2 regions of the Variovorax nivicola genome follow, and region 2 is predicted to be linked to the other one. Evidence: predicted binding sites of a transcription regulator. Region 2 holds the regulator's gene; the other holds the start of a gene.
The links. The regulator HrcA, encoded in region 2, represses chaperone genes, less so after heat shock. The targets are predictions, from matches to a motif close to TTAGCACTCNNNNNNNNNGAGTGCTAA.

Region 1 (7,144 bases), on a different contig from region 2:
CGCTGGTGATGCCGAACGCGCCACCGGCCTAGCGCTCGCGCGCCCTTCGGTCATTCATCGCTCATCGAACAAATCAACGGAGACAAGACGCATGAAGAACAAGACATTCCCCTGGAGCCGCCGGCAGGCCCTTACCGTGGCCGCGGCATTCGCGGCCTGCACGCTGGGCAGCAGCGGCGCGCTGGCGCAGGGCGCGTGGCCAGGCACGCAACCGATCAAGCTGGTGGTGCCCTTCACGGCAGGCAGCGGCACCGACATCGTCGCGCGCCTCGTGGCCGAAAAGCTCGGGCCCGCGCTGGGCACGAGCGTGATCGTCGACAACAAGCCCGGCGCGGGCGGCACGCTGGGCGCGGCCATCACGGCCAAATCGCCAGCCGACGGCTACACACTGCTGGTGCATTCGGCGGGCCATCTCGTGAACCCGTGGATATACAAGGGCCTGTCGTACGACACGATCAAGGACTTCACCGGCATCACGCCGATGGCGAGCCTGCCCAACGTGCTGGTGACCGCGCCTTCGCACTTCACGAACGTGCAGGACCTCGTGGCCAAGGCAAAGGCCAAGCCTGGCGCTCTCAACTACGGCTCCGCAGGCAATGGCTCGGCCACGCACATGAACGCCGAGGTGTTCCGCCTCGCGGCCGGGCTCGATGCGCAGCACGTGCCCTTTCGCGGCACCCCCGAGGCCATGACCGAGGTGATGTCGGGCCGCGTCGACTGGTTCTTCGCACCGATGGTGTCGGCGCTGCCCCTCATCAAGAGCGGCAAGCTGCAGGCGCTGGCAGTGGGAACCGCCCAGCGCTCGCTGGCCCTGCCCGATGCACCCACCACGGTGGAGGCCGGCGTGCCGGGTTCGGCGTATTTGTTCTGGGTCGGCCTCTTCGCTCCGGCGAAGACGCCGCAAGCGGTGCTGGAGCGGCTTCAGGCCGAGGTCGCGAAGATCATGGTGTCGCCCGAGCTGAAAGAGCGGCTGGAGAAGCTCGGTGCCGAGCCGTTCACGATGCAGTCGGCGCAGTTCAACAAGTTCATCGTCGATGAAACCGCCAAGGCGCAGCAGGTGGTCAAGGCCGCGAGCATCAAGGTGGACTGAGGCGGGGACGCTGCTGCAGATCAGCCTTGGCGGCGGCCTGCTCGCGGCGCACCTCGGTGATCGTGCGGCCGTGCTGGCCCCAGTTGTCGGTGTCGTATTCGTCGATCACGACGAAGGTCGAGGCAGGGTCCTTGTTCAGGACGCGCACCATCATGTCGGTGGCCTCGGCGATCAGCTGCTTCTTCTGGTCGAGCGTGGTGCCTTCGCGGGTGATTTCGATGCGGATGTAGGGCATGGTGTTCTCCGGTATTCGTTGTCGATGCTTCGTTGCTTCGCTGCTGCGATCACCACTTGCCGGTGCCCATGCCGCCGTCCACGGGCAGCACGATGCCGGTCGTGAAGCCGGCGTCGCTCAGGTAGAGAACCGCGTCGACGATTTCCTGCACCGTGCCGATTCGGCCTGCCGGCTGCAGCGTGTTGAGGAAACCGTGCATTTCCTTCGTGTACATCGGCGTGTCAACGATGCCCGGCGCCACCGCCGTCACCTGGATGTTGTGCGGCGCCAGTTCCAGCGCCAGCGCCTTCGTCGCCTGGTTGATGCCGCCCTTGATCAGCAGCGGCAGCACCGCCGGCACGGCCTGGTTGGGCTGCGAGGCAAGGCTTGCGGTGATGCTGATGATGTGGCCCGCCTTGCGCTCGACCATGTGGCGGACTGCGGCCTGCGACGGATAGACGAAACCCTTCAAGTTGGTGCTCACCAGGGCGTCCAGCTCGTCCGGCGTGTACTGGACGAACGGCTTGGCGTTGAAGAATCCGGCGTTGTTGACGAGCACGTCCACGCGGCCGAAGCGCTCGACGGCGCGCCGCACCAGCAGCTCGCCGACGGCGGGGTCGGCGACATCGCCGGCAACGCCCAGGAAGTTGTCGGGCGAGCCGAGCGACACGGACGCCTGTTGCAGCCGTTCGGCGCTGCGGGCGTTGCCGACGACGTTGTCGCCGCGCTGGAGGTACGCGCCGGCCAAGGCCAGGCCGATGCCGCTCGAGGCGCCGGTGATCACGATCGTCTTGGGTTGGGTCTTCATGATGGTTTCCTTTCGGGTGGTCAAAGCGGAGGCGGTTGATTCAGGGAGGCTCTCGCCTCTGGGATCAAATGTATTGACTACCTTCAAGTTGATAAAGATGATCAGAGAATCTTCAGTTATTACTCCATGTAATCAATCATGAATCGCCAGTTCGACGACCTGCTGCTGGGAAGCCTGGAACTGTTCTGCCTTGCGGCCGAGCAAGAGGGGTTCACCGCCGCCGCGGCCGTCGCGGGCGTGACGCCCGCCGCCGTGAGCAGGACCGTGGGCAGGCTGGAAGAACGCCTCGGCGTGCGCCTCTTCCTGCGCACGACGCGGCAGATACGGCTGAGCGAGGCGGGCCAGGCCTATTACGAGCAATGCCGCCAGGCGCTCAACCAGCTGGTGGAGGCCGAACGCGTGGTCGGCGGCCAACAGATCACGCCAAGCGGCCTGCTGCGGATCAGCGTTCCCACCACTTACGGGCACTACCGGCTGCTGCCGCTGCTGCCGGAGTTCAGGACGCACTACCCGGACATCCGGGTCGAGGTTCACGTCAGCAACCGCAACATCGACTTCGCCGCGGAGGGGTACGACCTCGCCGTGCGTGTGCGCGCGCCCGCCGACTCGACCTTGGTTGCACGCCATCTCGAGGACGCCGAACTCGTGCTGGTCGCCGCCCCGGACTACCTGCGCCGGCGCGGAGAACCCCGGACCCTGGACGACTTGCAGACCCACGAATGCATCCAGTTCGAGCTGCCCAGCAGCGGCCGCACCATCCCCTGGCTGTGCCGTCAGGACGGGCAGGACATCGAAATGCTCACCTCCGGCGGCTACGCCTGTTCGGACGACGTCCTGGCCGGCGTGACGCTGGCCCGGCATGGCGCGGGCATCTTCCAGGCCTATCGCTTCGTGGTCGAGGAAGACCTGCGCCAGGGGCGACTGGTCGAAGTGCTCAAGCCCTTCGGCGGCCGGTCCCGGCCCTACAACCTGCTGTATCCCAAGCTGCGCTTCGCGCCGCTGCGCGTGCGCACCTTCGTGGACTTCCTGATGGGCCACCGGGCGGGTGCGGCTGCCGGCGGCGTGGCCGGCCGGGCGTGAGATCCGGCCACGACCTTTCCAAGCTCACTCACGACACCTTTGGAAAGCGTACGACTCCCAGAGGTACCCTCCCAGCTAGGTAATTACGCATCCGCGTCTTCAAGGCATCGGCCGCACCTGGAGACGCATCGATGGCGGGCAAATCCATTCCGCTGGCGAGAAGGTTTGCCACGGCAGTTGCAACCAGAGCCTCATCACCCCCAAGCAGAGACAGCCATTCAGCGACCGTAATGGGCGACTGTGGGCTCTTAGAGTTTGCGCATTCAGGCACGCTGATTTCAGAGCACCGAGCATTTGGCGTCCCCGATGATTGCCTCGAAAAATGAGTGTCTGAATTCCATTTTTTCTGGCTAGTGAAAAGTACGCAGTCCAGCGAACAATCGGCGCGCAAGTTCCCAAGTGACACATGGGGTCCGCGTCGCTCGCAAGAGCCGAATCTCTTGCGAGCGATGACGGGCGGTGGATGCGAACGCGACTCCCGAGGGTCGGCGAAACAGCAACGGCGTGTGATCAACATCGAAATTCAAACCGCCGTTGGCGCCATACCCCATGTCCCCTTTTCCCGTGCGCCTGCTGCGTGCCGCGATGATTCCCCTGGCCATCGCGCTGGTGGCCCTGCCTGCTCAGGCCGCCGTCGACACGATGAGCAAGATCCGCGAAACGCGCACGATCGTGCTCGGCGTGCGCGAAGCCGTGCCGCCCTTTTCGTTCGTCAATGCGCAGAAGCAGCCCGCGGGCTATTCGGTGGACCTGTGCATGAACGCGGTCGAGGAGATCAAGCGCGAGCTCAAGCTTCCCGACATCAAGGTCCAGTACAAGCTCGTGGCAGGCCCGGAGCGCATTCCGAAACTGCTCGCCGGCGAAATCGACCTCGAGTGCGGCTCGACCACCAATACGATGGCGCGCCAGGAGAAGGTGGACTTCAGCTACACCTTCTTCGTCGCCGGGATGCGCGTGCTGACGAGCAAGAGCCTTCACGTGGAGACGGTGAAGGACCTGAAGAGCATGCCGATCGCGCTGGCCAAAGGTTCGACCTCGGAGAAGCTTTTCAAGCAACTCGCCGAAGGTGAACTGCGCGATGCGAAGTTCACCACCTACGACAACAACGGCGAGGCCTACAAGGCCCTGAAGGAAGGCAAGGTGCGCGCATTTGCGCAGGATGACTCGCTGCTGCAAGGCCTCGTGTCGAACGACAAGGGGATCGATACGCTCAGCCTGAGCAGGCTTGCGCTGTCGGTCGAACCGTACGCCGTGATGATGCGCAAGGGCGACACTGCGTTGCTCGCGGCGGTCGACCGGAGCCTCGCGCAGCTGTACGCCAACGGCGAGATCAATGCGCTCTATGACAAGTGGTTCAACACCCAGACACTCACCATCAAGATGGGACGCCTGACTCGCGACAGCTTCGTTCGGCCGAACAAGCAGCCCGGCGTCGCGATGGTGCTCGGTCACTCGATCTGAGTCGAACGGCCAGTCGGACTGATAGTGCGGCGAGAGAGAGTTTCGATGCGGGGCATGGTGGGTCACCTGCGCACCGGGTTGATCGCTGGCTTCTGGCACCTCGGCCCACGCAATGCCCGGAATTGTGCAGAGACCGGGAGTCGGTCGAGCCTGGGCGAGTGACCGGAAACGCTGCAAAACGGAAGCTCGTCGCGCGACCTGTGAGGTCCCGCAGTTGGCATCCTCTTCGACGGCAGCTTCGCCTTGCTTCCAGCGGATCTCTTTTTTACCCGGGCAAAAAGCAAGCGAAGGTTAAATGGCGTGTCCACTGATTTCCACCGGCGTTCCGCATGAGAACCGACAGCAGCCCCTGTCACTTGAAAGCCCACCGATTGCCCTTATGATTAGCACTCGCTGCTGATGAGTGCTAACAGCCCTCGCTTCCAGTCGATGGGCTGCCGGCCTCCGGTCCGGCACCCGACCACAAAACCCGTTTCTTATCCATACATCCAGGAGATGCAATGAAACTTCGTCCTTTGGCCGATCGCGTGATCGTCAAGCGTGTTGACAGCGAAACCAAGACCGCCTCCGGCATCGTCATCCCCGACGCAGCCGCTGAAAAGCCCGATCAGGGTGAAGTCCTGGCCGTGGGCCCGGGCAAGCGCAACGACAAGGGCGAACTGGCCGCACTGACCGTCAAGGTCGGCGACCGCGTCCTGTTCGGCAAGTACAGCGGCCAGACCGTCAAGGTCGGCGGTGACGAATTGCTCGTCATGAAGGAAGACGACCTGTTCGCGGTCGTCGAGAAGTAATTCAAACATCCCATTCGGAGTAAACAAACATGGCAGCAAAAGACGTAGTCTTCGGCGGTGAAGCCCGCGCACGCATGGTCGAGGGTGTGAACATCCTGGCCAACGCAGTCAAGGTGACCCTGGGCCCCAAGGGCCGCAATGTGGTGCTCGAGCGCTCGTTCGGCGCCCCCACCGTCACCAAGGACGGTGTGTCGGTCGCCAAGGAAATCGAACTCAAGGACAAGCTGCAGAACATGGGCGCCCAGCTCGTGAAGGAAGTGGCTTCCAAGACTTCGGACAACGCCGGTGACGGCACCACCACCGCGACCGTGCTGGCACAAGCCATCGTTCGCGAAGGTTTCAAGCTGGTGGCTGCCGGCATGAACCCGATGGACCTGAAGCGCGGCATCGACAAGGCCGTGACGGCCCTGGTCGCCGAGCTGAAGAAGGCTTCCAAGCCCACCACCACGTCGAAGGAAATCGCTCAAGTCGGCTCGATCTCGGCCAATAGCGACGAAACCATCGGCAAGCTCATCGCTGACGCGATGGACAAGGTCGGCAAGGAAGGCGTGATCACTGTCGAAGACGGCAAGTCGCTCGACAGCGAACTCGACGTCGTCGAAGGCATGCAATTCGACCGCGGCTACCTGTCGCCCTACTTCATCAACAACCCCGAGAAGCAATCGGCGCTGCTCGACAACCCCTTCGTGCTGCTGTTCGACAAGAAGATCAGCAACATCCGTGACCTGCTCCCCACGCTGGAACAAGTCGCCAAGGCTGGCCGTCCGCTGCTGATCATTGCCGAAGAAGTCGAAGGCGAAGCCCTGGCTACGCTGGTCGTGAACACGATCCGCGGCATCCTGAAGGTCGTGGCCGTCAAGGCTCCTGGCTTCGGCGACCGCCGCAAGGCCATGCTGGAAGACATCGCCATCCTGACGGGCGGCAAGGTCATCGCTGAAGAAGTGGGCCTGACGCTCGAAAAGGTGACGCTGGCCGACCTGGGCCAAGCCAAGCGCATCGAAGTGGGCAAGGAAAACACGATCATCATCGACGGCGCCGGCGCCGCTGGCGACATCGAAGCCCGCGTGAAGCAAGTGCGCGTGCAGATCGAAGAAGCCACGAGCGACTACGACCGTGAAAAGCTGCAAGAGCGCGTGGCCAAGCTGGCCGGCGGCGTTGCAGTGATCAAGGTTGGCGCTGCCACCGAAGTCGAAATGAAGGAAAAGAAGGCTCGCGTCGAAGACGCCCTGCACGCTACCCGCGCTGCAGTGGAAGAAGGCGTTGTGGCTGGCGGCGGCGTGGCTCTGCTGCGTGCCAAGCAAGCCGTGGGCGAGTCGGTCAAGGGCGACAACGCTGACCAGGAAGCCGGCATCAAGCTGGTGCTCAAGGCCATCGAAGCTCCCCTGCGCGAAATCGTGAACAACGCCGGCGGCGAAGCCTCGGTGGTGGTGAACGCTGTGCTGGCCGGCAAGGGCAACTACGGCTTCAACGCTGCGAACGACACGTACGGCGACATGCTCGAACTGGGCATCCTGGACCCGACGAAGGTCACGCGCACCGCACTGCAGAACGCCGCTTCGGTGTCCTCGCTGCTGCTGACGACCGAAGCCATGGTCGCTGACGCACCGAAGGACGAGTCTGGCGCCGGCGGCGGCATGCCCGACATGGGCGGCATGGGTGGCATGGGTGGCATGGGCATGTAATTGCCCGGCCCTAGGCTG
Region 2 (7,144 bases):
CTGCGACAAGCTGGTTCGCGCGCTGGCCAGCCGGCTGCGGCTCGTCAACGAGGCGGCCATGACCGAGGTCGAGCGCTGGAGCAAGGGCGCGAGTGCGCAGATCGATGCGCAGCTCAAGGAGCGCCGCCGCAACTTCAGCAAGCGCATCGAGGCGATCGAGCGCATCCAGAGCGCGGCGGGCAACCTCGACGAACGGTTGATCGAGCTGGCCGCGCAGGAAAGCAATCTTGCCGAGCTGCATGTGCAGCTGCGCGAATTCACTTCGCTGATCGCGCAGCACGGAAAGCCACAGGCCGTGGCCACTGTCGGCGAACTGCGTGCGGCCTGAAGCTTCCGCCTCCACGGCGGCTGCTGCGACCCTGCAATTGCCCCCGGATTTCGCTGCGCAGATCGTGAGCTGGCAGCGCAGCCACGGGCGCAGCCAGCTGCCGTGGCAGAACACCCGCGACCCGTACCGCGTGTGGCTGTCGGAGGTGATGCTCCAGCAGACGCAGGTGTCGACTGTGCTCGGCTACTTCGCGCGCTTTCTCGAACGCTTTCCCGATGTGAAGGCGCTGGCCGCCGGCACCGAGGACGAGGTGTTCGGGCTCTGGAGCGGCCTGGGCTACTACAGCCGCGCGCGCAACATGCATCGCTGCGCGCAAGAGGTCGTTGCGCGCTTCGGTGACGAGTTTCCGCGCACCGCCGCCGAACTCGTCACCTTGCCCGGCATCGGCCGATCGACCTCCGCGGCCATTGCGGCCTTCTGCTTCGGCGAGCGCGTGGCGATCCTCGACGGCAACGTGAAGCGCGTGCTGACGCGCGTACTCGGCTTTGCGGGCGACATGTCTTCGGCGGCGCAGGAGCGTGCGCTGTGGGATCTGGCGACGCAATTGCTGCCGCCGGCAGAGCAGAAAGAAGCCATTGCGCACTACACGCAAGGCGTGATGGACATGGGCGCCACGGTGTGCCTGCCGCGCAAGCCGAGCTGCATGATCTGCCCGGTCCACAAGACCTGCGCGGCCCTGCGGGAAGGCGCGCCGGAGCGCTATCCCGTCAAGACCCGCAAGCTCAAGCGCAGCGCCCAGTCGCTCTGGGTGCTGCTGGCGCGCGATGCACAAGGCCGTGTGTGGCTGGAGAAGCGACCGTCGAAGGGCATCTGGGCCGGCCTTTATTGCCTGCCCGTGTTCGACAGCCGCGAAGATCTTCTTGCCGCACTGCCGACGGCCGCGCGACGCGGCGTGCAGGACCTGCCGGCCTTCGTGCATGTGCTGACCCATAAGGACCTGCATCTGCACCCGGTGCAGCTTCAGGGCGGCCAGCCGCAAGGCGATGGCGCGCGCTGGGTCGAGGCCGAGGAGTGGGGCCGGCTGGGCCTGCCGGCGCCGATGCGCAAGCTGCTGGAAGGCAGCGAGGCTTAGTCAGCCGATTCTTAGTCGGCCGATCAGTCAGCTCGCGTCGAGCTCGCGGTGTCGCTTGAGCGCACCCCAGCGCGCACCGAACGAGCGCGCCAGCTGCTCGACCAGGAACACCGAACGGTGTTGCCCGCCCGTGCACCCGATGGCCACCGTCACATAGCTGCGATGGTCGCGCGCCAGCGCATCGAGCCAGTGCCCCAGGAACTGCTCGATGTCGTCGTACATGCGCGCCACGTCGTCGTGCTCGCGCAGCCACTCGATCACCGGCTCGTCGCGGCCCGTGAGCGGGCGCAGCGCGGGCACGTAGTGCGGGTTGGGCAGCATGCGCACGTCGAACACGTAGTCCGCATCGAGCGGCACGCCGCGCTTGAAGGCGAACGATTCGAATACCAGCGTCAACGCGCTCTGCGGCGCGGAGATCAGCGACTTGATGTAGCTCTGCAGCTGCGCCGGCCGGATCAGGCTGGTGTCGATCACGTCGGCGCCGTCGCGCAGGTCGGCCAGCAATTCGCGTTCGAGCTCGATGGCCTGCATCAGCACGCGGTGCTGCTCGGGCACGTCGGTGCGACCTTCCTGGCGCGAGAGCGGATGGCGGCGGCGGGTTTCCGAATAGCGGCGCAGCAGAGCGTCGGTGGTCGCGTCGAGGAACAGCGAACGAAGAGAGATCTCGCCGTCGCGCCGCAGTGCTTCGAGCTGCTGTGGAACGATCGGCAGCGAGACGCCGCTGCGCACGTCCATGGCAATGGCCACGCGCGGTGTCTGCTGCTCGTGCTGCAACGCGATGAACGACGTCAGCAGTTCAGGCGGCAGGTTGTCGACGCAGTAATAGCCCGCGTCTTCCAGCGCATGCAGGGCCACCGACTTGCCGGAGCCCGACATGCCCGTGATGAGCACGAGGTCGAGGTTCATGGCGCGGTCACCGAGGTCTTGTGGCCGAGCATTTCGCGTGCGTGTGCGAGCGAAGTCTGCGAGACCTTCTCGCCGCCCAGCATGCGAGCGATTTCCTTGGCGCGGTTGTCGTCGTCGAGGCGCGACACGCCGCTCTCGGTGCGCGGGCCGTCCTTGCCGGCCGCCGCCGTTTGGCGCTTGGCCACAACGAGGTGATGGTCGGCGCAGGCGGCCACCTGGGGCAGGTGGGTCACGGCGAGCACCTGGCGGTCGCGGCCGAGCTGCTTCATCAGGCGGCCGACGGTCTCGGCGACCGCGCCGCCGACACCGGCATCGACCTCGTCGAAGATCAGCGTCTGCGCCGCGCCGAGCTGGCTGGTGGTGACGGCGATGGCCAGCGCAATGCGCGACAGTTCGCCGCCCGAAGCCACCTTGCCGATAGCGCGCGGCGTGCTGCCGGTGTGGCCGGCCACGAGAAAGGCCACGTCTTCGAGGCCGGCGCGGCTGGGCTGCGCTAGCGGCTGCAGTTCGACATCGAAGCGTCCGCCCTGCATGCCAAGGCCCTGCATCGCATCGGTGACGGCCTGGGCGAGGCGGGGCGCGGCCTGCTTGCGGACCTTGCCGAGCGCCTTGGCTTCTTTCATGTAGGCCTGCTGCGCGTTCTGTTCTGCTCGCTCAAGGCCTTCGAGATCGCTTTGCGCATCGAGCGCCTGCAGCTCGGCCTGCCAGCCGGCGAGCAACGCTGGCAGTTCGGTGGGCGGGCGCTTGTAGCGGCGCGCGAGCGACATCCACAGGCCCATGCGCTCGTCCAGCTCGGCCAGGGTTTGCGGGTCGGTGTCGGCATCGCGCAGGTAGCCGTGCAGCGTGTGGGCCGCGTCGGAGGCCTGGGCTACGCATGAGGCGAGCACTTCTCCCAGCGCGCGGAACTCAGGCTCGATGTGCTCGCAGTTCTGCAGCAGCGTGAGCGCGCGCGTAAGCGCGGGGAGGGCACCGTTGTCGTCGTCTTCCAGAGCCTGGCTAGCGCCCTGGGCGGCATCGATCAGCGCTTGCGCATTGGAGATGCGCGAGTGGTTGGTCGACAGCTCTTCCCACTCGTCGACGCCCGGTGCGAGCTTGGCGACTTCGGAAATCTGCCATTGCAGCCGCTCGCGTTCGCGCTGCAGCGAGTCTTGTGCCGAGCGCGCGTGTTCGAGTGCGGAGAGCGCCTGCCGCCAGCTTTGCCACGCGGCAGCGAGCGCGTCGGTGCCCACGCCTGCATAGGCGTCGAGCAGGCCGCGCACCGCCTCGGGCCGCGTCAGGCTTTGCCAGGCGTGCTGTCCGTGGATGTCGAGCAGGCGGTCGCCGAGCTCGCGCAGCTGCGTGGCCGTGGCCGGGCTGCCGTTGATCCAGCCGCGGCTGCGGCCCTGCAGATCGACGGTACGGCGCAGCAGCAGCGCGTCGCCGGCTTCGAAGCCGCCTTCGTCGAGCCAGGTGTCCAGGGCTGGGTCGGCGTCGAATTCGGCGCTCACGTCGAGCCGCTCGGCGCCTTCGCGCACCGCGCCAGCGTCGGCGCGGTTGCCCAGCGCCAGTTGCAGCGCGTCGATCAAGATGGATTTGCCCGCGCCGGTTTCACCGGTCAATACCGTGAAGCCGCCGGACAGGTCGAGTTCGAGTGATCGCACGATCACGAAGTCGCGCAGTGCGATGCGTCGCAGCGCCATTTCAGGAGCCCCCTTCGTTCCAATGAAGTTTCTTGCGCAAGGTGTCGAAATAGCTCCAACCGCGCGGGTGCAGGAAGCGCACGCGGAAATCGGAGCGGCGCACTACAACGCGGTCGCCGATTGCGAGCGAGGCCAGGGACTGCATGTCGAAATTGGCGCTGGCGTCGCGTCCGCCCACCAGCTCGATCACGATCTCGTCGGCATCGGGCAGCAGCACGGGGCGATTCGACAGCGTGTGCGGTGCGATCGGCACCAGCACCCAGCCCGGCACCGCCGGATGCAGGAGCGGCCCGCCGGCCGAGAGAGCGTAGGCCGTCGAGCCTGTGGGCGTGGCGATGATCAGGCCGTCGGCGCGCTGGTTGGCCACGAAATGGCGGCCCACCGACACGCGCAGCTCGACCATGCCGGAGGTGGCGCCGCGGTTGACGACCACGTCGTTCATGGCGAGCGCGTCGAACACCGAGGCGCCGTCGCGCACGACTTGCGCATGCATCAGGCTGCGGTGGTCTTCCTCGTACTCGCCGGCCAGCATCGGGATCAGTGTGGCCTGGTAGTTGTCGAGTGGAATGTCGGTGATGAAGCCGAGCCGGCCGCGATTGATGCCGATCAGCGGGATGCCGTAGCTGGCGAGCTGCCGGCCGATGCCGAGCATGGTGCCGTCGCCGCCGACCACCAAGCCGAGGTCGCAGCGCTGGCCGATTTCCTCGACGCTGAGGGCTTCGTAGCGTGGATGGGCGGGGGCGCCGTCATCGTCTTCCTCGCAGGTCGAGCGCTCGACGAACACCGTGCAGCCTTGCGATTCGAGGAAGGTGCCAATGCCTTCCATGACGCCGTCGCGCGAGTCCGCCTGCGCCCGGGCGCCGGAAGCCTGGTATTTGCCGATCAGGGCGACGTGACGAAAGCGAGAGGTCATATCTCACAAATTACAACACTAAAATCTTGCAATGCTGGACGACCGTGCCAAGTTGCTGCTCAAGACGCTCGTCGAGCGCTACATCGCCGACGGGCAACCCGTCGGCTCGCGCACGCTGTCGCGTTCCTCGGGGCTCGATCTGTCGCCGGCGACCATCCGCAACGTCATGTCCGACCTCGAGGCGCTGGGACTGATTGCCAGCCCGCACACCTCGGCCGGCCGCATTCCAACGCACCGCGGCTACCGCCTCTTCGTCGACACCATGCTGACCGCGCAGCGCGAGCAGATGAGCACGCCGAGCCTCGCGCCCGACCAGCCTCAGAAGGTGATTGCCAATGCGGCGCACTTGCTGTCGAACCTGTCGCAGTTCGTCGGCGTGGTGATGGCGCCGCGGCGTGCTTCGGTGTTCAAGCAGATCGAATTCCTGAAGCTCTCCGACCGGCGCCTGCTGGTGATCATCGTCTCGCCCGATGGTGACGTGCAGAACCGGGTGATCTTTCCGGAGGCCGATTACTCGCAGTCGCAGCTGGTCGAGGCCTCGAACTACATCAACGCGCACTATGCGGGCCTGACCATCGAGCAGGTGCGCGATCGCCTCCAGTCCGAGGTCGAAAAGCTGCGCGGCGAAATCGCTGCGTTGATGCAGGCCGCGGTGCAGGTCAGCTCCGAAGTGCTAAACGAGGCGCAGGAAGACGACGTCGTGATCTCGGGCGAGCGCAACCTGCTGGCGGTGAGCGATTTCTCCAGCGACATGGGGCAACTGCGCCGTGCCTTCGAACTTTTCGAGCAGAAGGCCCAATTGATGCGTCTGCTCGACGTGTCGAGCAAGGCCGAAGGGGTGCGCATCTTCATTGGCGGTGAAAGCCAGGTGGTGCCCTTCGAGGAGCTCTCCATCGTCAGCGCCAACTACGAGGTCGACGGGCAGGTCGTGGGTACGCTGGGCGTGATCGGGCCGACGCGCATGCCCTACGAACGCATGATCCAGATCGTCGACATCACGTCTCGCCTGGTGAGCAATGCGCTGAGCCATCGCAAGTAGGCGCTGCGGCGCGAATAGAATCGTGCCGAGTGGGCCGTTAGCTCAGTTGGTTAGAGCAGCGGACTCATAATCCGTTGGTCGATGGTTCAAGCCCATCACGGCCTACCACCACTTCTTGTTTTTGCCCGTTTTCGGAACGAGCCCCAGAACAGGCTATAATCGAAGGCTTAGCGGCTGTAGCTCAGTTGGATAGAGTACTTGGCTACGAACCAAGGGGTCGTGGGTTCAATTCCTGCCAGCCGCACCATCTCCAAAAATGCCCGGAAGATTCATCTTTCGGGCATTTTTCTTTTGTGCCTTCGCGTGGATTCGGCTGGGCAAATGCAAAAAGGGTCGAAGAAAGCGGGCTATAATTGCAAGCTGTGCGGCTGTAGCTCAGTTGGATAGAGTACTTGGCTACGAACCAAGGGGTCGTGGGTTCAATTCCTGCCAGCCGCACCACAACAAGAAAAGCTCGCAACGAAAGTTGCGGGCTTTTTTCATTTGGAGGATTCTGCTTTGAGCAAGGCATTCACCAAGGAAACAGACTCCGACGGAGATGACGACGGCGCTGATGGCGCTTTGCCTCCGTTGCCCGCAGGCAGCAAGAACTACATCACTCCCGAAGGCTACGCGCGCCTGCGCGACGAGCTGCTGCAGCTGATGGACGAGGAGCGGCCGAAGATCGTCGAGACCGTGCACTGGGCAGCCAAAAATGGTGACCGCTCCGAGAACGGCGACTACCTCTACGGCAAGAAGCGCCTGCGCGAGATCGATCGCCGCATCCGTTTTCTCACCAAGCGCCTCGAAATCGCGGAGGTCACCGATCCTTCGGTGCACCACGGTCGCGATCAGATCTTTTTCGGCGCCACCGTTCGCTATGTCGACGAAGCGGGCGACGAGCGCAGCGTCACGATCCTCGGTATCGACGAAGCTGAGAGCGCGAAGTCGCAGGTCAGCTGGATTTCGCCGATTGCTCGGGCGCTGCTCAAGTCGCGCGAAGGCGATGTGGTGAAGCTCGTGACACCGGGCGGGGCGCACGAGGTCGAGATACTGTCCGTGAGCTATCCGGCGCCGCGCCCAGCCGCGGCGTAACGGCGCCTCAGGGGGCGGGAACCGTCCTGGATGCGGTCAGTACCGACGCGGTACGCCGGGCAGCGCGCAACACGGCATCCAGATGCGTGCGGTCGCGCACGGCGATCACGAAGCGCAGGTCGGTCGAATCCTG

Region 1: ACSFBF_RS25885 (co-chaperone GroES) is a predicted target of HrcA. The motif match lies at 5,037-5,063, and genes of this name have one in related genera.

Annotation. Positions count from the first base shown of each region.
Region 1 covers NZ_JBPJZK010000007.1:131,976-139,119, reverse strand. The annotation lists gene ACSFBF_RS25915 (cupin domain-containing protein) at 1-32, shown strand, start outside; gene ACSFBF_RS25910 (Bug family tripartite tricarboxylate transporter substrate binding protein) at 92-1,090, shown strand; gene ACSFBF_RS25905 (tautomerase family protein) at 1,077-1,325, opposite strand; gene ACSFBF_RS25900 (SDR family NAD(P)-dependent oxidoreductase) at 1,375-2,112, opposite strand; gene ACSFBF_RS25895 (LysR family transcriptional regulator) at 2,251-3,192, shown strand; gene ACSFBF_RS25890 (amino acid ABC transporter substrate-binding protein) at 3,742-4,653, shown strand; gene ACSFBF_RS25885 (co-chaperone GroES) at 5,154-5,444, shown strand; gene groL (chaperonin GroEL) at 5,474-7,126, shown strand.
Region 2 covers NZ_JBPJZK010000002.1:321,656-328,799, forward strand. The annotation lists gene ACSFBF_RS10070 (dynamin family protein) at 1-328, shown strand, start outside; gene mutY (A/G-specific adenine glycosylase) at 366-1,400, shown strand; gene rapZ (RNase adapter RapZ) at 1,428-2,306, opposite strand; gene recN (DNA repair protein RecN) at 2,303-3,985, opposite strand; gene ACSFBF_RS10090 (NAD kinase) at 3,987-4,898, opposite strand; gene hrcA (heat-inducible transcriptional repressor HrcA) at 4,930-5,937, shown strand; tRNA gene ACSFBF_RS10100 (tRNA-Ile) at 5,969-6,045, shown strand; tRNA gene ACSFBF_RS10105 (tRNA-Arg) at 6,108-6,184, shown strand; tRNA gene ACSFBF_RS10110 (tRNA-Arg) at 6,302-6,378, shown strand; gene greB (transcription elongation factor GreB) at 6,436-7,011, shown strand; gene ACSFBF_RS10120 (RelA/SpoT family protein) at 7,019-7,144, opposite strand, start outside.